DNA from 3 places in the Geodermatophilus sp. SYSU D00703 genome. Region 2 is predicted to be linked to each of the others. Evidence: predicted binding sites of a transcription regulator. Region 2 holds the regulator's gene; each other region holds the start of a gene.
The links. The regulator LexA, encoded in region 2, represses DNA repair genes until DNA is damaged. The targets are predictions, from matches to a motif close to TCGAACANNTGTTCGA.
Positions count from the first base shown of each region.

Region 1 (7,793 bases), on a different contig from region 2:
CCGTGCCGCCGGTCTCCCAGGCCTCGTGCAGCGCGGGCAGCTCCCACGCCCCGGTGGCCCGCAGCGACACCCCGCGGGGGCCGGTGCGCCGCAGCACCCCGCGGATCACCAGCAGCCACGAGTGGAAGACCGTGGCGGCGTAGGGCCCCTGCGCGTCCTCGAAGAAGGTGGAGTCGGTGCACCCGGTGCCGTCGTCGAGGGTCACGAAGACCACCCGGCGGCCGGAGCGGATCGGCGGTGTCTGGGTCGCCACCTTGACCCCGGCGACGAGCACCTCCGCCTCGCTGCGGCAGCCGAGCAGCTCCTCCGCCGGGACCGCGCCGATCGCGGCGAGGAACTGCCGGTAGAAGTCGACGACGTGCCGGCTGGCGTCCAGCCCGAGCACCTCCAGCTCGGCCCGCACCAGCTCGGCGTCGGTGAACTCGGGCAGCCCGCTGCCCTCGGCCCAGCTCAGCCCGGGCTCCTCGGCCCCCGGCTCGGCCGCCTCCTCGCCGGGGAGCTCCAGCCCCATGAGATCGAGGCTGAGCTGCCCGTTCGAGCTCGCCCGCGTGCCGCTGCGGCTCCACCGGTCGAGCTCGCCGATCTGCAGCAGCAGGTCGCGCCGGGTGACCTGCCGGCGGCTGCGGGTGGGGCGGCCGGCCTCGCGGTCGCGCACCCCGAAGCCGTAGAGGGAGTCGAAGCCGCCGGCCAGCACCAGCCGCTCGACCACCGGCCGGGACACCGACGCCCGGTGCCAGAAGTCGGTCAGCGACCGGTAGGGCCGGCCCGCGACGACGCGGGCCACCTCCTCCTCGGAGATGCCCTTGACGTCGGCCAGCGCCAGCCGGATGCCGTAGCGGGAGGGGTCGGCCATCGACGCGGGCATCCACCCGGGCCGCCGCCAGGACGGCTCGGCGTCGGGGTCCTCGTCGTCGAGCCGCTCCACCCGGTACGTCGCGGTCGAGGCGTTGACGTCCAGCCCGAGCACCCGGACGCCGAAGTTGCGGGCGTCGTCGAGGATCAGCCGCTTCGGGTACATGCCCGGGTCGTGGGTGAGCACCCCGGCCAGGAAGGCCGCCGGGTGGTGGGCCTTGAGCCAGGCCGACTGGTAGGTGGGCAACGCGAAGGCCGCGGCGTGGGCCTTGCAGAAGCCGAACGAGCCGAAGGCGGCCAGCACCTCCCAGACCTGCTCGGCCACCTCCGGCGGGTAGCCGGCGGCCAGCGCGCGCGGGACGAACCAGGCGCGCACCTCCGGGTGGGCGTCCTTCTCCCCCAGGGCGCGGCGCACCTCGTCGGCCTCGGCCAGGGTGACCCCGGTCATCCGCGAGACGATCTGCAGCACCTGCTCGTGGAACACCACCACCCCGGCGGTCTCCGCGAGGCAGAACTCCAGGTCGGGGTGCGGGTAGACGGTCTCCCGCCAGCCGTTCCGGGCCATGAGGAAGGGGGTGACCATGTCACTCTTCACCGGCCCGGGCCGGAACAGCGAGATGTCGATGACGATGTCCTCGAACGTCTCCGGCCCGAACTTGCCGACCAGCTCCCGCTGCCCCGGCGACTCGATCTGGAACATGCCGAGCGTGCGGGTGCTGCGGATCAGCTCGAACGTCGTCGGGTCGTCCCGCGGGATCGCGTCGATGTCGACGGTCTCGCCGTCGACCCGGGCCACCTCGTCGAGGGCGTGGGCGATCGCCGACTGCATCCGGATGCCCAGGAGGTCCAGCTTGAGCAGCCCGAGCTCCTCGACGTCGTCCTTGTCGAACTGGCTCATCGGGTAGCCGAGGAAGCTGTTCTCGACCGGGGTGCGGTCGAGCAGCGTGGCGTCGGAGAGCAGCACCCCGCACGGGTGCAGCGCGATGTGCCGGGGCAGCCCGTCGAGGCGCGCGACGAGGTCGAACAACAGGTCCAGGTCGCCGGTGCCGCCGGCCCGCCGCGACCCGAACCGGCTGGCCCGCAGCTCCGGGAGGTCCTTGAGCGCGGCGTGCACCTGGTTGGCCCGGATGTGCGGGAAGGCCTTGGCCACCGCGTCGATCTCGGCCGGGGGCAGCCCGAGGGCGGCCCCGACGTCGCGGATCGCGTGCCGCACCCGGTAGGTGTCCATCATCGAGATGCAGCTGACCCGGTGGGCGCCGAAGCGCTCGATGACCGCGTCGTAGACCTCCATCCGGCGGGCGGACTCCACGTCGATGTCGACGTCGGGCAGCTGGTGCCGCAGCGGGGAGAGGAACCGCTCCATCAGCAGCCCGTAGCGGATCGGGTCGACGTCGGAGATGCCCAGCAGGTAGGTGACCAGGCTGCCGGCACCCGACCCGCGCGCCGCCGCGCGGACCCGCAGGCCCTTGATCAGGTCGACCACGTCGGCGACGGTGAGGAAGTAGGACGGGTAGCCGAGGGAGTCGATGACCTCCAGCTCCTCCTCCAGCCGCACCCGCACCCGCTCGGTGAGCGCCATCCCGCGCCGGCCCAGGCCCGCCTCGCAGCGGGCGCGCAGCACCTGCGACGGGCTCATCCCCTGCTCGGCCGGGGTGGTGACCACGTCCAGCTCGGGGTAGCGCACCGTGCCGATGCCCAGGTCGGCCCGGACGTCGACGGCGCACTGCTCGGCCAGCCGGGCGGTGCGCTCCAGCAGCCGCAGCACCGCATCGCGGTCGGGGCCGACGAGGTCCTCGGCGACCTCGGCCATCTCCTTGCCCGACTTCAGGTACCCCTCGGCGGTGCGCCGGTCGACGTGCCGGGTGTCCAGCGGGACCAGCCGGCGCGCGGCGTCGAGGACGTCGGCGGTGGGGGCGTCGAGGGCGTCGACGTAGCGGACGGCGTTGGTCAGCACGACCGGCACGCCCTCCGCGGCGGCGAAGCGCAGCATCGCCTGGGCCCGGGCGCGGTCGCCCTGCCCGCGGTGGTGGACCAGCTCGAGCACCAGGGCGCCGGGGCCGAAGACCGCGCGCCAGGCGGCCAGCCGGGCGGAGGCGACGTCGGCCCGCCCCGCGGCCAGCGCCCGGCCCACCGGGGAGTCCGGCCCCAGGAGGGCGACCAGCCCCGGCGCGTGCTCGGCGGCCAGCGCCAGCGAGCTCACCGGCTCCCCGCGGGTGCCGCGCAGGTGGGTGGCGCTGGTGAGCCGGCACAGCGACCGCCAGCCGGCGCCGTCCCGGGCGAGGAAGGTGACCCGGGGCAGCCGCGGATCGACGCTGGCCCCGCCCCGGGCCGGCACCCGACGGCCCGGGGCGGCACGACCGGGCGCGTCCGGCCGGCGCGCGCGGGTCCGCTCCGCGGAGTGCCCACCGCCCAGCACCGGCGCCAGGGCCGGTGGCACCGTGCTGTCGACCGAGGGGACGACGGCGAGGTCCACCCCGAAGAGCGGCCGGACGTCGGCCGCCCGGCACGCGAGGGCGAACTTCACCGCGCCGTAGAGCCCGTCGCGGTCGGTGAGCGCCAGGGCCCGCATGCCGTGCTCGGCAGCCCGATCCACCAGGTCGGCCGGGTGGTTGGCCCCGTACTGCATGGAGTAGCCCGAGGCGACGTGGAGGTGGACGAAGGGGTCGGCGCTCACGAGTCCGACTCGCCGGCGCTCGTCGGCCGCGTTCGCGGAGCTGCTCTGCCTCCTCGTGAGCTCGCGAGCCCGCTCACCCCCGGTTCCGGTGCTCGGTGCCGCCGACCACCCGCGGACGGGTGCGCCGGGGCGACTCGGGCACCGGGTCGCTGCCCAGGCAGCTCTCCACCACGGTGAGGAAGGCCCGGACGTCGCGGACGAGGTCGTCGGCCTCGCGCTCGGTGACCGCGTGGGAGAGCCCGGCCTCCGCGGCCGCCCGCTTGGCCGCGCCGGCGGCGAAGAAGGTGGCCCACTCCCCCAGCTCCGGCGCGACCTGGCTGAGCAGCACCCAGGCGCTGCGCGGGCGCCGGCGCCCGGACTCCGGCCGCGTGCGGGCGGCCAGCACCGCCGCGGCGGCCCGCAGCGCGCCGAGGTGGGCGGTGGCGTAGCGCTGCCGGGCGTCGGTGCTCGCCGCGGCCTCGGCCAGCGCTCGGGAGGCCTGGTCGAGCAGCTGGGTGGCCGCCGGCGGCAGCGGCGGGGGCAGGGGGAGCTGATCGGCCATGACCCGGACCGCGCCCATCAGTCGTGCACCCGCACGAGGGACCAGCGGTTGGCCGTCGACTCCCAGCTGAGGTCGAAGACGCCGGCGAAGCTCATCCGCGACCGCCCGGCCCGGACCGCCTCCACCCGCCAGACCTCGCGCGTGGCGACCAGCTCCACGGAGGCGCCGCCGGCCGCCTCGGGGCCCCGCTGCCACCACGGTGCGGTCTCCACCCACGAGTCGAGCAGCTCGCCCACGACGTACCGCGACTGGCCCCGCCAGAACTGCGCCGGGCCGAGCGCCCCCCGCTCGACCCGGACCTCCTCGCCGACCCGCCCGCCGACCCCACCCAGCACCCGGCTCATGACAGACTCCCCACCGCTCTGCGCCGACCCGGCCGGCCCGCCCACCGCACCGGGGTGGGGAAGGACCCGGGCGCGGCGGGAGGTCGACCGCTGTTCGAACGCTTGTTCGAACGACGTCGAGTAGACCCGACCGCACCGACGTCGTCAAGCGGGGCGCGCAGCAGCGGGGATGCCGGCCGCCCGAGGTCCAGCGGTCGGCCGGAGGCGATGGGAGGATCGACGCATGAGCCGGCCCGAGCACCCGCGGGTGGCCGCGATCGCCCGCCTCCTGGCCGAGGCCGGCGCGACAGGGGGGGTCCGCGAGCTCCCCGAGGGTGCCCGCACCGCCGCGGCCGCCGCCGCACAGCTCGGCGTCCCCGTCGGGGCGATCGCCAACAGCCTGGTGTTCGACGTGGACGACGCTCCCCTGCTCGTCCTGACCAGCGGCGCCCACCGCGTCGACGTCGACCGGGTCGCCGCCCTGCTCGGCGTCCCCCGGATGCGCCCGGCCTCCCCCGACTTCGTCCGCCGGCACACCGGCCAGCCCATCGGCGGGGTGGCGCCGATCGGGCACCCCGAGCCGATCGGCACGCTGGTCGACGTCGAGCTGGCGCGGTACGAGCGCGTCTGGGCCGCCGCCGGCCACCCGCACGCGGTCTTCCCGACCAGCTACGAGGAGCTGCTGCACCTCACCGCGGGCACCGCGGCCGAGGTCGGCAGCGGTCCCGTCGCCCCCGTGGAGGTGGTGTCGCCATGACCGGTACGACCCCCGCGACCCGGGTCACCGAGCTGCCCACCGGCTGGCTGCGCGACCACATGCACGAGGCCCTGGCCATCTACGGCGCGGCGATGGGGTACTCGCCGTCGGTCGTGGCCGGCCGGTATGGCTACGCCGTCCAGCACACCGAGCGGGCCGGGTTCCGGGCCGTCGGCGCCTTCGTCGCGACCCCGGAGGGCGAGCAGCTCGTCGGGTTCGGCTACGGCTACCTGGTGGCCCCCGGCCAGTGGTGGCACGACCAGGTGCGCGCGGCCCTGGACCGGCGGACGGCGAAGCGCTGGCTGCCCGGGGCCTTCGAGGTCTGCGAGCTGCACGTCCACCCCGACCACCAGAGCCGCGGGCTGGGCCGGCAGCTGCTGCACGCCCTGGTGGCCGGACTGACCCACCCCGCGGCGCTGCTGTCGACCCCGGACAGCGACACCAAGGCCTTCCGGCTGTACCACGCCGACGGCTTCGTCGACCTCGCCCGCAACCACCACTTCCCCGGCGACTCCCGTCCCTTCGCCATCCTCGGCGCCCGCCTGCCGCTGCGGCCCCCGCCCCCGCGCGCCGACGCGCGGTGACCGACGGCGGTCCGCTCGACGCCGTCGTCGTCGGCGCCGGGCACAACGGGCTGGTCGCCGCCTGCTACCTGGCCCGCGCCGGCCTGCGGGTCGAGGTCGTCGAGCGCGACACGGTGCTCGGCGGCGCGGTCTCCACCGTCGAACGGTGGCCCGGCGTCCGCGTCGACCGCGGCTCCAGCGCGCACGTGATCGTCCGGCAGAGCGGCATCGTCGAGGAGCTCGACCTGACCGCGCACGGCCTGCGCTACGTCGACTGCGACCCGTGGGGCTTCGCCCCCGCCCCGACCCCGGGCGACCCCGGTCCGGACGGGCGGCCACTCGTCTTCTCCGTGGACCTCGACGCCACCTGTGCCTCGATCGCGGCCGCCTGCGGTCCCGACGACGCCGCGGCCTACCGGGAGTTCGTGCGCGTGTGGGCACCGCGCAGCCGCGCGGTCGTCGCCTCCTTCCGACGGCGGCCCAGCCCCGCGGGCCTGGTCCGCTCGTTCTGGCCGCTGGGCGCGCCCGCCGACGGCCGGCCGCGCACCCCCGGCGGCGACCTCGCCGTCGACTTCCTCGGCTCCGGTGACGCGCTGCTGGACCGCTGGTTCACCGGCGAGCGGCTCAAGGCGGCCCTGGCCTGGTTCGGCGCGCAGTCCGGCCCGCCGGTGAGCGAGCCGGGCACGGCGGCGATGGTCGCCTGGGCGACGCTGCTGCACGACGTCCCGCCCGGCCACCCGGTCGGCGGCTCCGGCGGGCTCACGGAGGCGCTGCGCCGGCGGCTGGAGGTCGACGGCGGGCGGGTCACCCTGGGCGACGGCGCGCAGCGGCTGCTGGTCGAGGACGGCCGGGTCACCGGTGTGCGGACCACGTCGGGACGGCGGCTGCCCGCCCCGGTCGTCGTCGCCGCCTGCCACGTGCTGGCCACCCGCGACCTGGCCGGGGGGCACGCCCCGCCCGCCCTGGGCGACGCCGACCCGCCGCTGGGCAACGGCTTCGGCCTCGTGGTGCGCGCCCTCACCGACGCGCCGCCGGCCTATCCCGGCGTCGACGCCGCCACGGCCCTCGGCGGGTTGCAGCTGCTGTGCACCGACCGCGCGCAGCTGGCCGCGGCCGCCGGCGACTGGCGGGCCGGCCGGCTGCCCCGGGAGCCGGTGCCGCTCGCGATGTGCTTCTCCGCCACCGACGACACCCTCGCCCCGCCCGGGCAGCACGTGGTCACCGTCTGGGGGCAGTGGTACCCGTACGCGCTCGCCGACGGCGCCGACTGGGACGCCCTCGCCGAGTCCGAGGCGGCCCGGCTGGTCGCCGCCGTCGACCGCTTCGCCCCCGGCTTCGCCGGCTCGGTACAGCGGCTGTACGTCCAGACGCCGGTGCTGCTGGAACGGGAACTGTCCCTCCTGCGTGGCAACGTCATGCACGTGGAGATGGGGCTGGCCAGCATGTTCGGCTTCCGGCCCACCCCGGCGCTGGCCGGCTACCGCGTCCCGGGCCTGCCCGGCCTCTACCTGGCCGGCGCGTCGACCCACCCCGGCGGCGGGGTGTCGGGCAACTCCGGGCGGACGGCGGCGCGGGTCGTCCTCGCCGACCGCGGACGCGCCGCCCGCGGCCGGCGGGCGCTGGCCCGGGCGGCCGGCCGGCTGCGGAGCGGCCGGTGACCGGGCTGGCGCTGCCGAGAGCGGGCGGCGCGGCCCCCGTCGTGCCGTGGGCCCTGGCCGGGCTGCTCGTCGCCGTCGCGATCGCCTACCCGCTGACCGACGGCGGCGCGCGGACCACCGTGAGCTGGACCATCGTGCTGCTGGGCGCGGCCCTCTCGGTGGGGCACGCGGCGGTGAGCCGCGGCGCGCGCGCCGGTGCCGTCGTCCTGGCGGGCACCGCGGGGACCGCCGTGGCGTTCGAGGCGGTCGGCCTGGCCACCGGGTTCCCGTACGGCGAGTACACCTACAGCGGCGACCTGGGCCCGACCCTGTTCGGCGTCCCGTTCCTGGTCCCGCTGGCCTGGCTGATGATGGCCTGGCCGAGCCGGCTGCTGGCCCTCCGCCTCACCCGCGCCGTGCGCCCCGCGTGGCGGCGGACGGCCCGG
Region 1 covers NZ_JBJGYU010000025.1:44,316-52,108, reverse strand. Annotated here, with positions in the region: gene ACI782_RS19680 (DNA polymerase III subunit alpha) at 1-3,526, opposite strand, end outside; gene ACI782_RS19675 (SAV_6107 family HEPN domain-containing protein) at 3,600-4,067, opposite strand; gene ACI782_RS19670 (DUF6504 family protein) at 4,085-4,411, opposite strand; gene ACI782_RS19665 (YbaK/EbsC family protein) at 4,635-5,147, shown strand; gene ACI782_RS19660 (GNAT family N-acetyltransferase) at 5,144-5,731, shown strand; gene ACI782_RS19655 (phytoene desaturase family protein) at 5,728-7,368, shown strand; gene ACI782_RS19650 (carotenoid biosynthesis protein) at 7,365-7,793, shown strand, end outside.
Region 1: the regulator LexA is predicted to act here: its motif matches at 4,506-4,521, upstream of ACI782_RS19670 (DUF6504 family protein).

Region 2 (7,793 bases):
CGGACCGCGCTGATCCTCGACATCTTCGCCCAGCACGCGTCGAGCCGGGAGGGCAAGGCGCAGGTCGAGCTGGCCCAGATGCAGTACATGCTCCCGCGGCTGCGCGGGTGGGGTGAGTCGCTGTCCCGGCAGGCCGGTGGCCGCGTCGCCGGCGGTGGGGGCATCGGTACCCGCGGTCCGGGTGAGACGAAGATCGAGACTGACCGGCGGCGCATCCGCGCGCGGGTGAGCAAGCTGCGGCGGGAGATCGCCGGCATGGCGACCGCGCGGGCGACCCAGCGCAGCAGCCGCGGGCGCAACGCCGTCCCGAGCGTGGCGATCGCCGGCTACACCAACGCCGGCAAGTCCAGCCTGCTCAACCGGCTCACGGGCGCCGGGGTGCTGGTGGAGAACGCCCTGTTCGCCACCCTCGACCCGACGGTGCGCCGGGCGCAGTCCCCGGACGGCCGGGAGTACACGCTCACCGACACCGTCGGCTTCGTGCGGCACCTGCCGCACCAGCTGGTCGACGCCTTCCGGTCGACGCTCGAGGAGGTGGCCGCCGCCGACCTGCTGCTGCACGTCGTCGACGGCTCCGACGCCGACCCGCTCGGCCAGATCGACGCCGTCCACGTCGTCCTGCAGGAGATCGACGCCTCGGCGGTGCCGGAGCTGATCGTCGTCAACAAGGTCGACGCGATGACCGAGGAGGACATCCTCACGCTCCGCCGGGCGCTGCCCGGCGCGGTGTGGGTCTCGGCGCGGACCGGCGCGGGGATCGAGCAGCTCCGCGAGATCGTCGCCGCGCGCCTGCCGCGGCCGGACGTCGACGTCGACGTGCTGGTGCCCTACGACCGCGGCGACCTCGTCGCCCGTGTGCACCGCGACGGTGAGGTGCTCCGGGAGGAGCACGAGGCCGACGGGACGCGGCTGACCGCCCGGGTCGACGGCTCGCTCGCCGCCGCGCTGGAGGAGTTCGCCGCTCCGGTCGGCTGACCGGGGGCGGCGCGCCTCGGTCGGCCGAGGTCACGATCGGGTCACGTCCCGGTACCGTGAGGGCGTGACCAGCGGCGCGGTGCGGCGACGGCCGGGCGAGCGCCCGCCGGACCAGGACGTCGCGACCCCGCCCGCTGAGCGGGTGGTCTCCGTCGGCCGGCCGCCGTGGTGGCTGCTCGTCACGGCGCTGCTCGTCACCGTCGGGGTGACCGCGGACCTGCTCAGCCGCGGCGTCCTGGAACGGATGGACCTGCGGGTCTCCGAGGTGGTCAGCTCCTGGGACCTCAAGGACTCCGCTGCGTACTGGCCGGTCTGGGCGGTCACGCAGCTCGGCGGGCGCGGCTTCATCCTGATCGTCCTGGCGGGCCTCGTGGGCTACCTGCTGTGGCGGCGCCGCACCGTCGTGCCGCTGCTCCGGGTGCTGGTCGCGCTGGCGCTGCTGACCGTCGTCGTCTACGGCTTCAAGTACGGGACCGGGCGGACCGCGCCGGCCTACCCGGGGTCGTTCTTCTACCGGGACGGCGCCTCCTACCCCTCCGGACACGTGGCCAACGCCGTCCTCATGTGGGGAGTCGCGCGGTGGCAGGCCGTGGAGTTCCGGCTGGCACCCGGCGTGCAGCGGATGTTCCGCCTGCTCAGCGTCGCCGGTCCCGTCGCGACGGGCGTGGCCATGGTGTCCCTGGACTTCCACTGGGTCACCGACGCCGTGGTCGGGGCGGCGGTCGGCATCCTGTTGCTGGGCGTGGTTCACGCACTGGACGCAGCAGTGCTGTCACGCTGGGTGGGTGCCCGAGCTGGCCACCCGTCCGCGTAGCGGCACCCCGGGGCGGCGTCTGGCCGCGGGGACGGTCCTCGCGCTGACGCTGGCCGTCGGTGCCGCGGTGCCTGCCCACGCCGAGGAGGCCGCCGAGCCCAGCACGCGGTGCCAGATCACCGATCCTCGCCTGCCGGAGCTCTCCGGGCTGGTCGTGGTGGGCGACCGCATGCTGGCCATCAACGACGGCGGGGACCGCGTCGACGTCCACGTCCTCGACACCGCCTGCCAGGTGGTCGACGTGCGCAGCGCGCCGGTGGACCCCTTCGATCCCGAGGACCTGGCGGTCGGCACCGACGGGACGGTGTGGCTGGCCGACACCGGCGACAACAACGGCACGCGGGAGACCGTCGCCCTGCTCGCGCTGCGACCGGACGACGGCACCGCCGTGTACCGGCTGGCGTTCCCGCAGGGGCCGCGGGACGTGGAGGCGCTCCTGCTCGCCCCCGACGGCACGCCCTACCTGGTGACCAAGGAGGTGCTCGGCGCGAGCAAGGTCTACCGCCCGGTCAGTGACCTCGTCGACGCCGGCACGGTCGGCCTCACCGAGGTGGCCGGCGTCGAGTTCACGCTCACCGGGACCCCGGGCGGCCCCGTCGGGCGCGCGGGCCAGCTCATGGTCACCGGCGGAGCGGTCTCGGCCGACGGTCGCCTGCTCGCGCTGCGCACCTACACCGACGCCTACGTGTGGCCGCTGTCGGGCTCGGACGTGGCCGGTGCGCTGGCCGCCGACCCCGTCCGGCTGCCGCTGCCCGAGTCGCCGCAGGGCGAGGCCATCAGCTTCACCGCCGACGCAACCGGGCTGGTCGTGGCCAGCGAGGGGCTGCCGACCGACGTCACCGTCGTCCCGCTGGGTGCGCTCCCCACCCCCGCTGCCGCGAGCGCGCACACCGACGGCTCGCTCCCGGACCTGCTTAGCACCGACGACGGCGGGGGAACCGCGATCGTGGCAGGGGTCATCGCCGCGGCCGTCGCCGCCGTGCTCGTGTGGATCGGCGGGCGGCTGCGCCGCCGCTCCTGAGCCCGGGACGGCGGGTTCGGGTCAGACCCGGCGCAGGACGGTGACGACCCGGCCCAGGATGGTCGCCTCGTCACCGGGGATCGGCTCGTACGCGGGGTTGTGCGGCAGCAGCCACACGTGGCCGTCGCGGCGCTTGTAGGTCTTGACCGTCGCCTCGCCGTCGATCATCGCTGCGACGATCTCGCCGTTCTCGGCCGTCGGCTGCTGGCGGACCACGACCCAGTCGCCGTCGCAGATGGCGGCCTCGACCATGGAGTCACCGGCCACCTTGAGCATGAACAGGGTGCCCTCGCCGACGAGTTCGCGCGGCAGCGGGAAGACGTCCTCGACGGCCTGCTCGGCGAGCACCGGGCCACCGGCGGCGATCCGGCCCACCAGGGGCACGTACGTCGGGGCGGGACCCTCCTCGGCGCCGGCCGGCGCGGCCGGGGCGACGAGCTCGGCCGGCGCGTCGCCGGGCAGGCGGACGTCGAGTGCCCGCGGCCGGTTGGGGTCGCGGCGCAGCCAGCCCTTCTTCTGCAGCACCGTCAGCTGGTGGGCCACCGAGGAGGCCGAGGAGAGGCCGACGGCCTCACCGATCTCCCGGACCGACGGCGGGTACCCCCGGCGGTCGATCGAGTCGCGGATGACCTCGAGCACGCGGCGCTGCCGCTGGGTCAGGCCGTCCCCGGCCTCGCTCCGGTCCGGGAAGGTGCGCACGGATGCCGTCTCGGTCGCCGCGGGCCTGCCTGCCGTCCTCCGGCGGCTCCCCGACGTCCCGCTCTTGTCCGCCACCGTCGCCTCCTCGCCGGCTGCTGTCGCAGCACGTCTCGTCCGTCGGGACGACCGTAGCGTGCCCGGCGCGCTCGATCAAACACGTGTTCGAAACGACCGGCGAGCTGCCGTGGTGTTTGTCGGACCCATCCGGTAGACATCGCACAGACGTTCGAATCGAACAGACGTTCGACGGTCGGCGGGGCTACGGGAGGAGTGGTCGTGGGAAGCGTGCGGCAGGCGGTGTTGGACTTCGACGACGCGGTGCAGGTGCCCTGGCGGCCCCGGCTGCGCGCGGTGCCGGGTGGCGACGAGGGCGAGGCGCCGCGGTCCTCGGGGGCGCGGACGACCCCGTCCCGCGTGGGCGCCTGCCGGCCTCCGGCACCGGCGGTGCCCCGCTCGCCGGGGGTGGAGGGGGTGCGGTCGGCGGCTGCGACGGTCGCCCGGCCCGCGCCCACCCGGCCCCGCGGAACGCGGCCGGCGCCGGCGCGTCCGGCCGGAGCGGCCGTGCCCGGTGCGCCGGCGGCCCGTCCCGTGCGCGGTGGGTGCGGTCCGGTGGGCCGGGCCGCGGCGTCGCCGCTGCGACTGACCCGGCGGGCGCGCCGGTTGTCGGTGGTCCTCACGCTGGGCCTCGGCGTGGCGCTGGGCTCCTGGCTCAGCCCGCTGGTGGCCGGGGGTGGCGGCGAGCTGCAACTGGCGGGCGAGCGCAGCGTCGTCGTCCAGGCCGGGGACAGCGTGTGGTCGATCGCCACCGACTTCGCCGGTCCGGACCAGGACGTGCGGGCCGTGGTCGACGCGATCGAGGAGCTGAACGACCTCGACGGCGCCCGGGTCGTCCCCGGTCAGGTCCTGCAGCTGCCCTGAGCCCGGCGCGACGGCGGCGCTCGGGTCGCTCGCGCCCGGCGTGGCGCCAGAGGCCGACAAGGCGGAGTGGTCAGGTTCGTCAACCCTCCGTACGAGGTCGTTGACGCAGAGTGGTCGTCGCGCGCTTAACGTCAGGGGCGTGTCGTGGACGTCCGGAGGCCGAGCAGCGGTCTTCACCCAGCAGTCGCAGTCGGTCGACGTGTCCGTGGAGGGCGCCTGGTGGCCGGGCTCGATCCTCGGCTGGCGCCACGACCCGCAGGGCCCCTGTGAGGTCTGGGTCCGCGTGGCTGTCGCCGGGGTCGTGCGCGAGATCTGGACCGCGCTGACCGACCTGCGCCTGCCCGAGCCGCCTCTCGCGGTCGTCGCCCCTGCCGCGGCGGGGCGCGGCGACGGAGCCGGATCGCTGCCGGTCGACCTGAGGCGAGCCGCCGCGCGGGAGCGGCTCGTCGCCGGGGTGCTCGGCGCGCCGGAGGTGCGGCAGTCCGACGCATCGGCTCCGGTTCGGCACCGACGCCGGCACGGTGGGGACGTCACGGCGGAGATGCCCGCGATCGGCGTCGGCTTCCCGGGCCGCCATCGTGCACCCGCGGTGGCCGGGAGGCACCGGGCTGCGGACGACGACACCCGCGTCGACCTCCAGGCGGTGGCCGTCCCGCCGCGGCTCGAGGTCGACTGCCTCACCCGCCCGATGCGCCTGGGGGACCGGGTGCCGCGGCCGCGCAGCCCGCGCGTCGACGGCGTCGTCCGCGCCTGAGCCCCGGCCCGCCCGGCAGGACCGACGACCGCGCGCCGATCCGCCACCACACCCCCGCGCCGTCGTCGCGCGACCGCCGCGGGGCGTGTCGCGGCGTGTCGCCGTGGCGGGTGGGACGGCAGGGCGCCCCTGGTCACGGCCGTGTCTCGACCGCGTGTCCCGGCTTGCAGATCTTGTGTGCCCGGTCCTAGGGTCCCCCTACATCTAGTAGTTGCACCGTTGTAAGCCCGTCCACAGCCGGTCCTCAGGTTCTCCGCGGGACGTCCACCGGATGTCCCCAGGAGGGTCCACAGTCGGCCTCCGGGACCCGGCGCACCGGCCGTCCCGCGGTCGCCGTGCCGAGACCGGGCGGGCGAGCGACGGACCACACGAGGGGAGGGGATCGCGGTGCGCTGTCCCTTCTGCCACAACCCCGACAGCCGCGTCATCGACTCGCGCGAGGCCGACGAGGGGGCGACCACCCGTCGCCGCCGGTCGTGTCCTGCGTGCGGGCGGCGGTTCACCACGGTGGAGGAGGCCGTCCTCGCCGTGGTGAAGCGCAGCGGCGTCAGCGAGCCGTTCAACCGCACGAAGGTGGTGGCCGGCGTCCGCCGGGCCTGCCAGGGGCGGCCGGTCGACGAGGACCAGTTGCAGCAGCTCGCGCAGCAGGTGGAGGACGCCATCCGGGCGACCGGAGCGGCGGAGGTCCCCAGCCACGAGGTCGGGCTCGCCATCCTGCGGCCGCTGCGGGAGCTCGACGAGGTCGCCTACCTGCGCTTCGCCAGCGTCTACCGCGCGTTCACCTCGCTCGAGGACTTCGAGAAGGAGATCACCGAGCTCCGGGCCCGGCACGTCGCCGCCGGGACCCCGCCGCTCCCTGGCATGCAGGACACCCCTCCGGCCCCGCGCCGGCGGGGGAGCGGGCGGAGCCAGGCCGCCTCCACCGGCAGCGCCGCCGGCACCTGAGAACTGTCAGCACCACCCGTTAGAACAAGAGCGGCTCTCTTCCCCAGCCGCCTTGCCCACCAGCAACAGAGGGAGAGCTCCGTGACCGAGACCGAGGATCGCTTGACGGGCCGCACGCGTCGCGCCGCCAAGGCGCCGACCCGGGGGAAGGGCCTGAAGGTCAAGCGCGTCTTCACCACCGCCGGGGTGCACCCGTACGACGAGGTGACCTGGGAGCGTCGTGACGTCGTCATGACGAACTGGCGGGACGGCTCGATCAACTTCGAGCAGCGCGGCGTGGAGTTCCCCGCCGAGTGGAGCATCAACGCCACCAACATCGTCACGACGAAGTACTTCCGTGGCGCCGTGGGCACGCCGCAGCGCGAGAGCAGCCTGCGCCAGCTGATCGACCGGGTGGTGCTGACCTACGCCCGGGCCGGCCGTGAGCACGGCTACTTCGCCACCGAGGGCGACGCGGAGATCTTCGAGCACGAGCTGACCTGGATGCTGCTGCACCAGTACTTCAGCTTCAACAGCCCCGTGTGGTTCAACGTCGGCACGAGCGCCCCGCAGCAGGTCAGCGCCTGCTTCATCCTCGCCGTCGACGACACGATGGACTCGATCCTCAACTGGTACCGGGAGGAGGGGCTGATCTTCAAGGGCGGCTCGGGGGCCGGCCTGAACCTCTCCCGGATCCGCTCGTCCAAGGAGCTGCTGTCCTCCGGTGGCACGGCCTCCGGCCCGGTCTCCTTCATGCGCGGTGCCGACGCCTCCGCGGGCACGATCAAGTCCGGTGGCGCCACCCGTCGCGCGGCCAAGATGGTCGTCCTCGACATCGACCACCCCGACATCGAGGAGTTCATCGAGACCAAGGCGCGCGAGGAGGACAAGATCCGCGCGCTGCGGGACGCCGGGTACGACATGGACCTCGGCGGCAAGGACATCACCAGCGTCCAGTACCAGAACGCCAACAACTCCGTCCGCGTCTCCGACGAGTTCATGCGCGCGGTCGAGGACGGCACCGACTTCGGCCTGCGCGCCCGGCTCGACGGGTCGGTCATCGAGACCGTCGACGCCAAGGCGCTGTTCCGCAAGGTCACCCAGGCCGCCTGGGAGTGCGCCGACCCGGGCATCCAGTACGACGACACGATCAACGACTGGCACACCAACCCCGAGACCGGCCGGATCAACGCGTCCAACCCGTGCTCGGAGTACATGAGCCTGGACAACAGCTCGTGCAACCTCGCGTCGCTGAACCTGATGAAGTTCCTCAAGGACGACGGCACGTTCGACGCGAAGAACTTCGTCAAGGCCGTCGAGCTGGTCATCACGGCGATGGACATCTCGATCTGCTTCGCGGACTTCCCGACCGAGCCGATCGGTGAGACCACGCGCGCCTACCGCCAGCTCGGCATCGGCTACGCCAACCTCGGTGCGCTGCTGATGGCGACCGGCCACGCCTACGACTCGCGGGGCGGCCAGACCCTCGCCGCGGCGATCACCTCGCTGATGACCGGCACGGCCTACCGCCGCTCGGCCGAGCTCGCCGGCATCGTCGGCGCGTACGAGGGCTACGCCCGCAACGCCGACGCCCACGCGCGGGTCATGCGCAAGCACGCCGCCGCCAACGACGCCATCCGCCCGGTGGGCGCCGACGACGCCGACGTGCTCAAGGCCGCCACCGCCCA
Region 2 covers NZ_JBJGYU010000013.1:74,474-82,266, reverse strand. Annotated here, with positions in the region: gene hflX (GTPase HflX) at 1-975, shown strand, start outside; gene ACI782_RS14420 (phosphatase PAP2 family protein) at 1,040-1,789, shown strand; gene ACI782_RS14415 (hypothetical protein) at 1,761-2,810, shown strand; gene lexA (transcriptional repressor LexA) at 2,832-3,509, opposite strand; gene ACI782_RS14405 (LysM peptidoglycan-binding domain-containing protein) at 3,786-4,427, shown strand; gene ACI782_RS14400 (hypothetical protein) at 4,567-5,181, shown strand; gene nrdR (transcriptional regulator NrdR) at 5,569-6,126, shown strand; gene ACI782_RS14390 (vitamin B12-dependent ribonucleotide reductase) at 6,208-7,793, shown strand, end outside.

Region 3 (7,793 bases), on a different contig from region 2:
GGATCCCCGGGATCGCCGCGTACGGGACGCCGAGCAGCGCGCGGGTGCCGGCGGGGCCGGGCACCGGGAGCGGGAGGGGCGCCTCGTGCGCCGGCGGCGGGAGGGGCAGGGCGGGGGTGGGCACGGGACTCCTCACGGAGCCGGGGGGGGGGGCGGGGGGGCGCGGCCCGGGGGGGGGGGGGGGGGGGGGGGGGCGGGGGGGGGGGGGGGGGGGGGGCGGGGGGGGGGGGCGGGCGGTTGGGGGGTGGGGGGTGGGGCGGGGGCGGGCGCGCCCACCCCCCCCCGCCGGGGCCCGCCCCCCGCCCCCCCCCCCCCCGGCGGGGGCGGGTCGGATCGAGCTCAGGGGTCCCGGCGGGCGTCGTCCCAGCGGTGGTCCGGCAGGAACTGCATGTTGTGCTGCTGGGCCGCGGCCTGCATGCGCGGGAGGTCCGGGACGAACGGCGGCTGCTGCGCCGTGGCGCAGTCGGTCGCGGTGCCCATGTGCTGGAAGAACCGCTCGAACCCGCCGGAGAGCACGCCCATCATCCGGGCGGCCTCCTCGATCTGGTAGGCGTGCGCGAAGCCCGCCGGCACGTAGCCGAAGTCGCCGGCGGTGAGCAGCTTGGTGGTCTTGGTGCCCTCGGCGTCCTCGAAGAACAGCCGGACCCTGCCCTCGAGCACGTAGAACGTCTCGTGGGTCTCGTTGTGCGAGTGCGTCGGGATGACGTCCCCGGCGGGCGACTCGCTGACGATGACGCCGAACTGGCCGTCGGTCTCCTCCCCGGAGAGCAGCACGGTGAACAGGTCGGTGAACAGCATCGAGTGCTCGCCCTCGCCGCGGCGCAGCACGTAGGGCTGCGGCTTGCCGGGGAGCAGGCCCTTCCACTGCGGACCCTTCGCGGGGTCGATCAGGTACTCGAAGCTCATGCGTGCTCCCGGGTCGAGTCGGCGGTGACGGTCCGACAGCATGCGCAACACGGGTCGCCCGTGCCCAGCCCCGCGCCATTGAGCGGCACGCTTCCCCGCGGGGCGAGCCGGACGGCAGCACAGGAGGATGGCGCCGTGACCCCGGAGCCGTCCCTGGACGCGTCGCCCCTCGAGCAGAAGGCCGCGCTGCTCTCCGGCCGCGACTTCTGGACGACGAAGCCGGTCGAGGGGGTCCCCTCGGTGGTGCTGACCGACGGGCCGCACGGCGTCCGCCGCCAGCAGGGCGACTTCGACACGATCGGCATCCACGCCGACGTGCCGGCCACCTGCTTCCCGCCGGCGGTCGGCGTCGCGGCCAGCTGGGACCCGTCGGTGGCCGAGCGCGTCGGGCGGGCGATCGGCCGGGAGGCGCGGGCGCTCGGCGTGCACGTCGTCCTCGGGCCGGGGGTGAACATCAAGCGGTCGCCGCTGTGCGGGCGCAACTTCGAGTACTACTCCGAGGACCCGCTGCTGGCCGGCGTGCTCGGCGCCGCGCACGTCCGCGGCCTGGAGGCCGAGGGCGTCGGCGCGTCGGTCAAGCACTTCGCGGCGAACAACCAGGAGACCGACCGCATGCAGGTCAGTGTGGACGTCGACGAGCGCACCCTCCGCGAGATCTACCTGCCGGCCTTCGAGCGGGTCGTCACCGAGGCCCGGCCGGCCACGGTGATGTGCGCCTACAACAAGGTCAACGGCGTCTACGCGTCACAGCACCGGGAGCTGCTCACCGGGGTGCTCCGCGACGAGTGGGGCTTCGAGGGCGTCGTCGTCTCCGACTGGGGCGCGGTCGACGACCGGGTGGCCGCCCTCGCGGCGGGCCTGGACCTGCAGATGCCGGGCGACCGCGGCGCGGGCGACCGGCGGGTGGTCGAGGCCGTGCGCGCCGGCGAGCTCGACGAGTCCTCCGTCGACGCGAGTGCCGCGCGGGTGGCGGCCCTGGCCCGGTACGTCGGCGAGCCGGCCGGCGGGTTCGACGTCGACGCGCACGCGGCGCTGGCCCGCGAGCTGGCCGCCGAGTGCGCCGTCCTGCTGCGCAACGAGCGCGCGACCCTGCCGCTGTCGGCCGGGGCGCGGATCGCCGTCGTCGGGGAGTTCGCCCGCACGCCGCGCTTCCAGGGCGGCGGCAGCTCGAACGTCGACCCCACCCGGGTGGAGTCCGCGCTCGACGCCGTCCGCGCACTGGCCGGCCCGGTCGCCTTCGCCGCCGGGTTCGGGCCGGACCGCTCCGGGGACGCCGCGCTGCGCGACGAGGCCGTCGCGGTGGCCTGCGCCGCCGACGTCGCCGTCGTCTTCGCCGGGCTGGGCGAGGCCGAGGAGTCCGAGGGCTTCGACCGGGAGCACCTCGACCTGCCCGCGGACCAGGTGGAGCTCATCCGCGCGGTCGCGGCCGCGGCGCCGCGCACGGTCGTCGTCCTCTCCCACGGCGGGGTCGTCTCGCTGGAGGGCTGGCACGACGACGTCGACGCCATCCTGGACGGCGCCCTGCTCGGACAGGCCGGCGGCGGCGCGCTGGCCGACCTGCTGTTCGGCGTGGTCACCCCGTCCGGGCACCTCGCCGAGACGATCCCGCTGCGGCTCGAGGACGTCCCGAGCTTCCTGAGCTTCCCCGGCGAGCAGGGGCACGTCCGCTACGCCGAGGGCGTCATGGTCGGCTACCGCGGGTTCGCCACGCTCGGCCGGCCGGTGCGCTACCCGTTCGGGCACGGGCTGAGCTACACCACCTTCGAGACGACCGACCTGCAGGTGGCCGCGACCGGCGACGACACCGCCACGGTGTCGGTGACCGTGGGCAACACCGGCGGCCGCGCCGGCAAGCACGTGGTGCAGGTCTACGTGGCGACGACGGCCGGGCCGGTGCGCCGTCCGGCCCGGGAGCTGCGCGCCTTCGTCAAGGTCGCGCTGGAGCCGGGGGAGAGCCGGACGGTCGAGCTGGAGCTGGGCCGCCGGGCGTTCGCCTACTGGGACGTGCGCGAGGGCGGCTGGGTCGTGGCGCCGGGCGAGTACACGGTGCAGGTCGGGACGAGCGCCCTCGACGTCGTGGCCGAGGCGGGGGTGACCCTGGCCGGCGACGACCTCGTCCCGGTGCTCACCCTGGATTCCGCGCTCGGCGAGTGGGTGGCCCACCCGGTGGTCGGGGCGGCGCTCGTCGAGGGATTCGACTCGTGGCTGCCCGACCTGCGGCCGCCGTCCACCGAGGCGGGGCTCGGCATGCTGCGGATGGTCTCCTCCATGCCGATGCGCCGGTTCGTCGCCGACATGGGGGCCTCGATCCCCGCCGGAGAGCTCGACCGGTTGCTCGACCGGGCGGCCGCGGCGCGGCGCTCGCGGGTGGGCTGACCGTGCGCTACGTGGCCCTGGGCAGCTCGTTCGCGGCCGGGCCGGGCATCGAGCCGGTGCTGCACCCCGGCTGCGGGCGCTCCGGCGCCAACTACCCGCGTCTGGTCGCCGAGCGGCTCGGCCTCGACCTCGTGGACGTCTCCTGCGGGGGCGCCACCCTGGCCTCCGTCGTCCGGACGCCGCAGGTGCTCCTCGGCGGGGGGACCGTGCCGCCGCAGATCGACGCCGTCGACGAGCGGACCGACCTGGTCACGCTCACCGTCGGCGGCAACGACGTCGAGTACCTGCTGACGATGCTGCGCTGCTCGTACCGCGTGGCGCCGGAGCCGGCACCGGCGTCGGCGCGGGCGCTCCTCGGCGCACCGGTGGACCGGGCCGCCGTCGAGCGGGCGCTGGCCGGGCTGGCGGTGGAGCTGACCGCGGCGGTGGCGGCCGTGGGCGAGCGCGCGCCCCGGGCTCGCGTGGTGCTGGTCGACTACCTCACCGTCCTGCCCGCGCACGCGTGCCCTGCGCTGCCCATGGACGACGCCGACCTCGCCTTCTGCCGCGGGATCGCCGAGCAGCTGGAGGCGGCCACCGCGACCGCCGCGCGGGCGGCCGGCGCGGACCTGGTGCGGGCGTCGGCGGCCAGCCGGGACCACTGGGTCTGCTCGGCCGAGCCCTGGGTCACCGGGTGGCGGTTCGGCGACGTGGCGGCCGGCGGTGTCGTGCCGTACCACCCGAACGCCGCCGGGATGCGGGCCGTCGCCGATCTGCTGACCGGGCACCTGCGGGGCGTCTGACGCCCGTCGTCCGGCCGGCCGCTCGTCGTCAGGCCGGCCGCGCGCCGCCGCCGTTCTCGCCGTCAGGCGGGCCGGGAACCGCCGCCGTACTCGTCGTGGCGGCGCAACCAGTGCATGGCGGGGCCGTCGGCCCGCCCCGGCGGCTCCTCCCAGTCCTCCTGCCGGCCGAGGACCGTCAGGTCCAGCCAGGTGTAGGTGCTCATCAGCGCGTCGAGGGCGCGGGCGTAGGCCGAGTACGTGTGGAACACCCGGTCGCCGTCGCGCAGGAAGGTGCTGACGCCGGGCTGGTCACCCGCCCAGTCCCGCCAGGCCTCGCCCTCGGCCGCGATCAGCTCCTGCTCGTCGCGGAAGTTGTACTCGACCGGGGCGACCGCGGCGTCCACGGTGACGTGGAAGTCGTGGTTGAACGACGTCCCCGCCGACGAGTACCAGGGCACCGTCCAGCCCATCCGCTCGCGGTAGGCGGCGAGCAGGGGGTAGGGCGCCCGCGAGACGAGCGCGAGCGTCGTGTCGCGGGCGTGCAGGTGCGCCAGGTCCCCGGTGTTGTCCACGACGAACGAGCACGTGGGACAGCCGGCGTCCCACTCCGGCTGGAACATGAAGTGGTAGACGACGAGCTGGCGGCGGCCCTCGAAGACGTCGACGAGGGCGACCTCGCCGTCCGGACCGGTGAACCGGTAGTCCGTCGTCACCTCGCGCATCGGCAGGTGCCGTCGTGCGGCGCTCACCGCGTCCCGCTGGCGGGTGAGCTCCTTCTCGCGCTGGAGCAGCTCGACGCGCGCGGCGCGCCACTCCCGGTCGGACACGACGGGCGGTAGGGACGTCGATCGGGTCACGAGCTCCTCCTCTTGCTCTGGTTCCTCGCGGTCCCTGCTGTCAGAGGTGACGCGGCCGATCCGCCGAAGTCATCGGTCCTCCGCGCCTGGGTCTGGTGGTGCGCCGTCAAGCCCTCCCTCGATCTGTGGACAGCGCGCTGACCTGGGGATTCGAGCTGCACTCGGCCTTCTCCAGCGGTAGACTTCGAACAGGTGATCGAGCCGGTCGGGGAGGTGTCGTGGACGAGCTGACCGCGGTCCTGGACGGCCTCACGACCGATGCCCTGCCGACGAGGTTCGGACCCCAACTGCTTGATCGCCTGCGTCACTTGCTCGTCGCGCAGAACCGGCTCGCCGCCGAGGTCGCCCGCACAGTGCGCGCGTGCGAGGGCACCGGCGCGGCGGAGTTCGACGGGTTGAAGTCGATGGCGTCGTGGCTGCACGGGCACGGGCACCTGGCCCCGGCCGAGGCCGGCCGGGTTGTCCGCGCCGGCCGGGCGTGCGAGCACCTGCCCGCGGTGGCGGCCGCGTTCGCCGCCGGCCACGTGACCGCCGACCAGGTCGCGGTGGTGGCGCCGGTGGTGACCGGGGAGCGGCGGGCCGCCGCCGCCGAGCAGGGTGTCGACCTCGCGGAGGTCGATGCGGTGCTGGCCGACGTGGCGGTGCAACGGCCGTATGAGGAGCTGCGGCAGGTGGTGCAGCACTACCTGGCCCGGCTCGACACGGACGGCCCCGAACCCGATCCCACCGAGGGGCGCCGGCTGGCGATCGCCCGCCACGCCGACGGCAGCCTCACCGGCCGGTTCGACCTCGACGCCGTGGGCGGGGAGAAGCTGCAGGCCGCGCTGGAATCGATCGTGCAGGCCGGCCGGTGCGCCGGCGACACCCGCACCCGGCCGCAGGTGCTCGCCGACGCGCTGGTGCAGCTGTGCGACAACGCCCTTGCCGCCGGTCGCCTGCCGATCCTGCGCGGGCACAAGCCGCAGGTGCTGGTCAAGGTCGGCCTCGCCGACCTGGCCGACCCCGCGCCCGGCCCGGGCGCCGCCGAGACCGGGTTCGGGGCGGTGCTCTCCGCGGCGCGGGCCCGGGGGCTGGCCTGCGACGCGCAGGTCACCCGGATCGTGCTGGGCCCCGACGGGGCGCCGCTGGACCACGGCCGCACCCTTCGCCTCGTCCCTCCGCATCTCCGGCGGGCGGTGGAGGTGCGCGACGGTGGCTGCGTGTTCGCCGGCTGCGGCGCGCCGACCTGGTGGTGCGACGTCCACCACCTGCTGGAGTGGATCCACGGCGGCGAGACCAGCCTGGAGAACAGTGCTCTCCTCTGCGAGCGGCACCACACCAAGGTCCACCACGGCTTCCGGATCGACCGACGACCCGACGGACGCTGGCGCACCCGGCGCCCCGACGGCACCGAGATCCCCACCGGCCCACCCCTACCCGCAGCAGCTTGACCGTCAGCGACGATCTCGCCTGCCCGCGGCCGGGTTCGGCAACGGCAGGTCCAGCTCGGCAGCGAGCTCAGTTTGCGGATGCTGCACGTCGTTCGCGCGGCCGATGGCACGATCGGGGGGCATGGTCCCCGACTCCCTGCGCGTCCCGTGCCGGGGGCTGCTCTTCGACGCCGACGGCGTGCTCGTCGACTCCGACGCCAGCGTCGAGCTGTCCTGGTCGCGCTGGGCACGGGAGCGCGGCCTGGACCCGCGGGCGGTCGCGGCGACCGTGCACGGGCGGCGGACGGCAGACACCGTCGCGCTGCTCGTGGCCGAGGCCGGGCGCGCCGACGCGCTCGCGGCCATCGACCGCTACGAGGTCGAGGACGCCGCCACGGTCACCGCGGTGCCCGGCGCGGCCGAGCTGCTCGGCTCGCTTCCCGCCGCGACGTGGGCGGTGGTCACCTCGGGACGTCGGGAGCTGATCGCCGCCCGGATGGCCGCGGCCGGCCTCCCGCTGCCCGCGCTGCTCGTCTGCGCCGAGGACGTGGCCGCGGGCAAGCCCGACCCGGCCGGATACCGGGCAGCCGCGCGGGAGCTCGGCCTGCCGCCGGGGGAGTGCGCCGTCCTCGAGGACAGCCCCACCGGCATCGCCGCCGGTCGCGCAGCCGGGGCTGTCGTCATCGGCGTGAGCGAGCGCGCCCTCGACACCGACGTGCCGGTCGTCGTGCGGGACCTGCGCGGGATCTCCTGGGACGGCGCCGCGCTGCTGATCGACCCCCTCGCCCTGCTCAGGGGTCGACCCGGCGCCCCCGAACGGCCGTCGGGCAGGATCGCGGCGGCCGCACCCGAACCCCGGAGGAGATCCGTGACCGTCGTCCCGCCGCCGCTGGAGCACGTGCTGCACCTGGAGGTGACCGTCGACCGGCCGATCGAGATCGGGACGACGCCCGCGGGGCACCGGCGGGTCATCCCGATCACCGGCGGGACGGTCTCCGGCCCGCTGATGACCGGCCGGGTGCTGCCCGGCGGCGGGGACTCCCAGGTCATCCGCACCGAGACCGAGACGGTGGCCGAGGCCCGCTACGTCCTGGAGAGCGACGAGGGCGAGCGGGTGTACGTCGAGAACCTCGGCCTGCGCACCGGTTCGGCCGAGGACGTCGCCCGGCTGCGCCAGGACCTGCCGGTCGACCCGGCGCGCATCTACTTCCGGTCCACGCCCCGCTTCGAGACCGACGTACCCCGGCTGGCGACGCTCACCTCGCACGTCTTCGTCGGGTCCGGTGTGCGCCACCCCAGCGCGGTGGTCTTCGACTTCTTCAGGGTCGGCTGAGCGGCGGTCAGCGGGGCAGCGACGTCGGCGCGTAGGCCAGCATCCGCCAGCTGCCGTCGGCGCGGGTCCAGACGGCGAGGGCGAGGTTGTCGATGTGCTTGGCCACGCCGTCGACCTCGACGTCCGAGTTCATCCGGCCGATGACGATCGC
Region 3 covers NZ_JBJGYU010000028.1:55,457-63,249, forward strand. Annotated here, with positions in the region: gene ACI782_RS20600 (alpha/beta hydrolase fold domain-containing protein) at 1-124, opposite strand, end outside; gene ACI782_RS20605 (quercetin 2,3-dioxygenase) at 340-906, opposite strand; gene ACI782_RS20610 (glycoside hydrolase family 3 C-terminal domain-containing protein) at 1,042-3,282, shown strand; gene ACI782_RS20615 (SGNH/GDSL hydrolase family protein) at 3,285-4,064, shown strand; gene ACI782_RS20620 (DUF899 domain-containing protein) at 4,127-4,900, opposite strand; gene ACI782_RS20625 (DUF222 domain-containing protein) at 5,119-6,330, shown strand; gene ACI782_RS20630 (DUF3237 family protein) at 6,452-7,642, shown strand; gene ACI782_RS20635 (nuclear transport factor 2 family protein) at 7,650-7,793, opposite strand, start outside.
Region 3: the regulator LexA is predicted to act here: its motif matches at 5,085-5,100, upstream of ACI782_RS20625 (DUF222 domain-containing protein).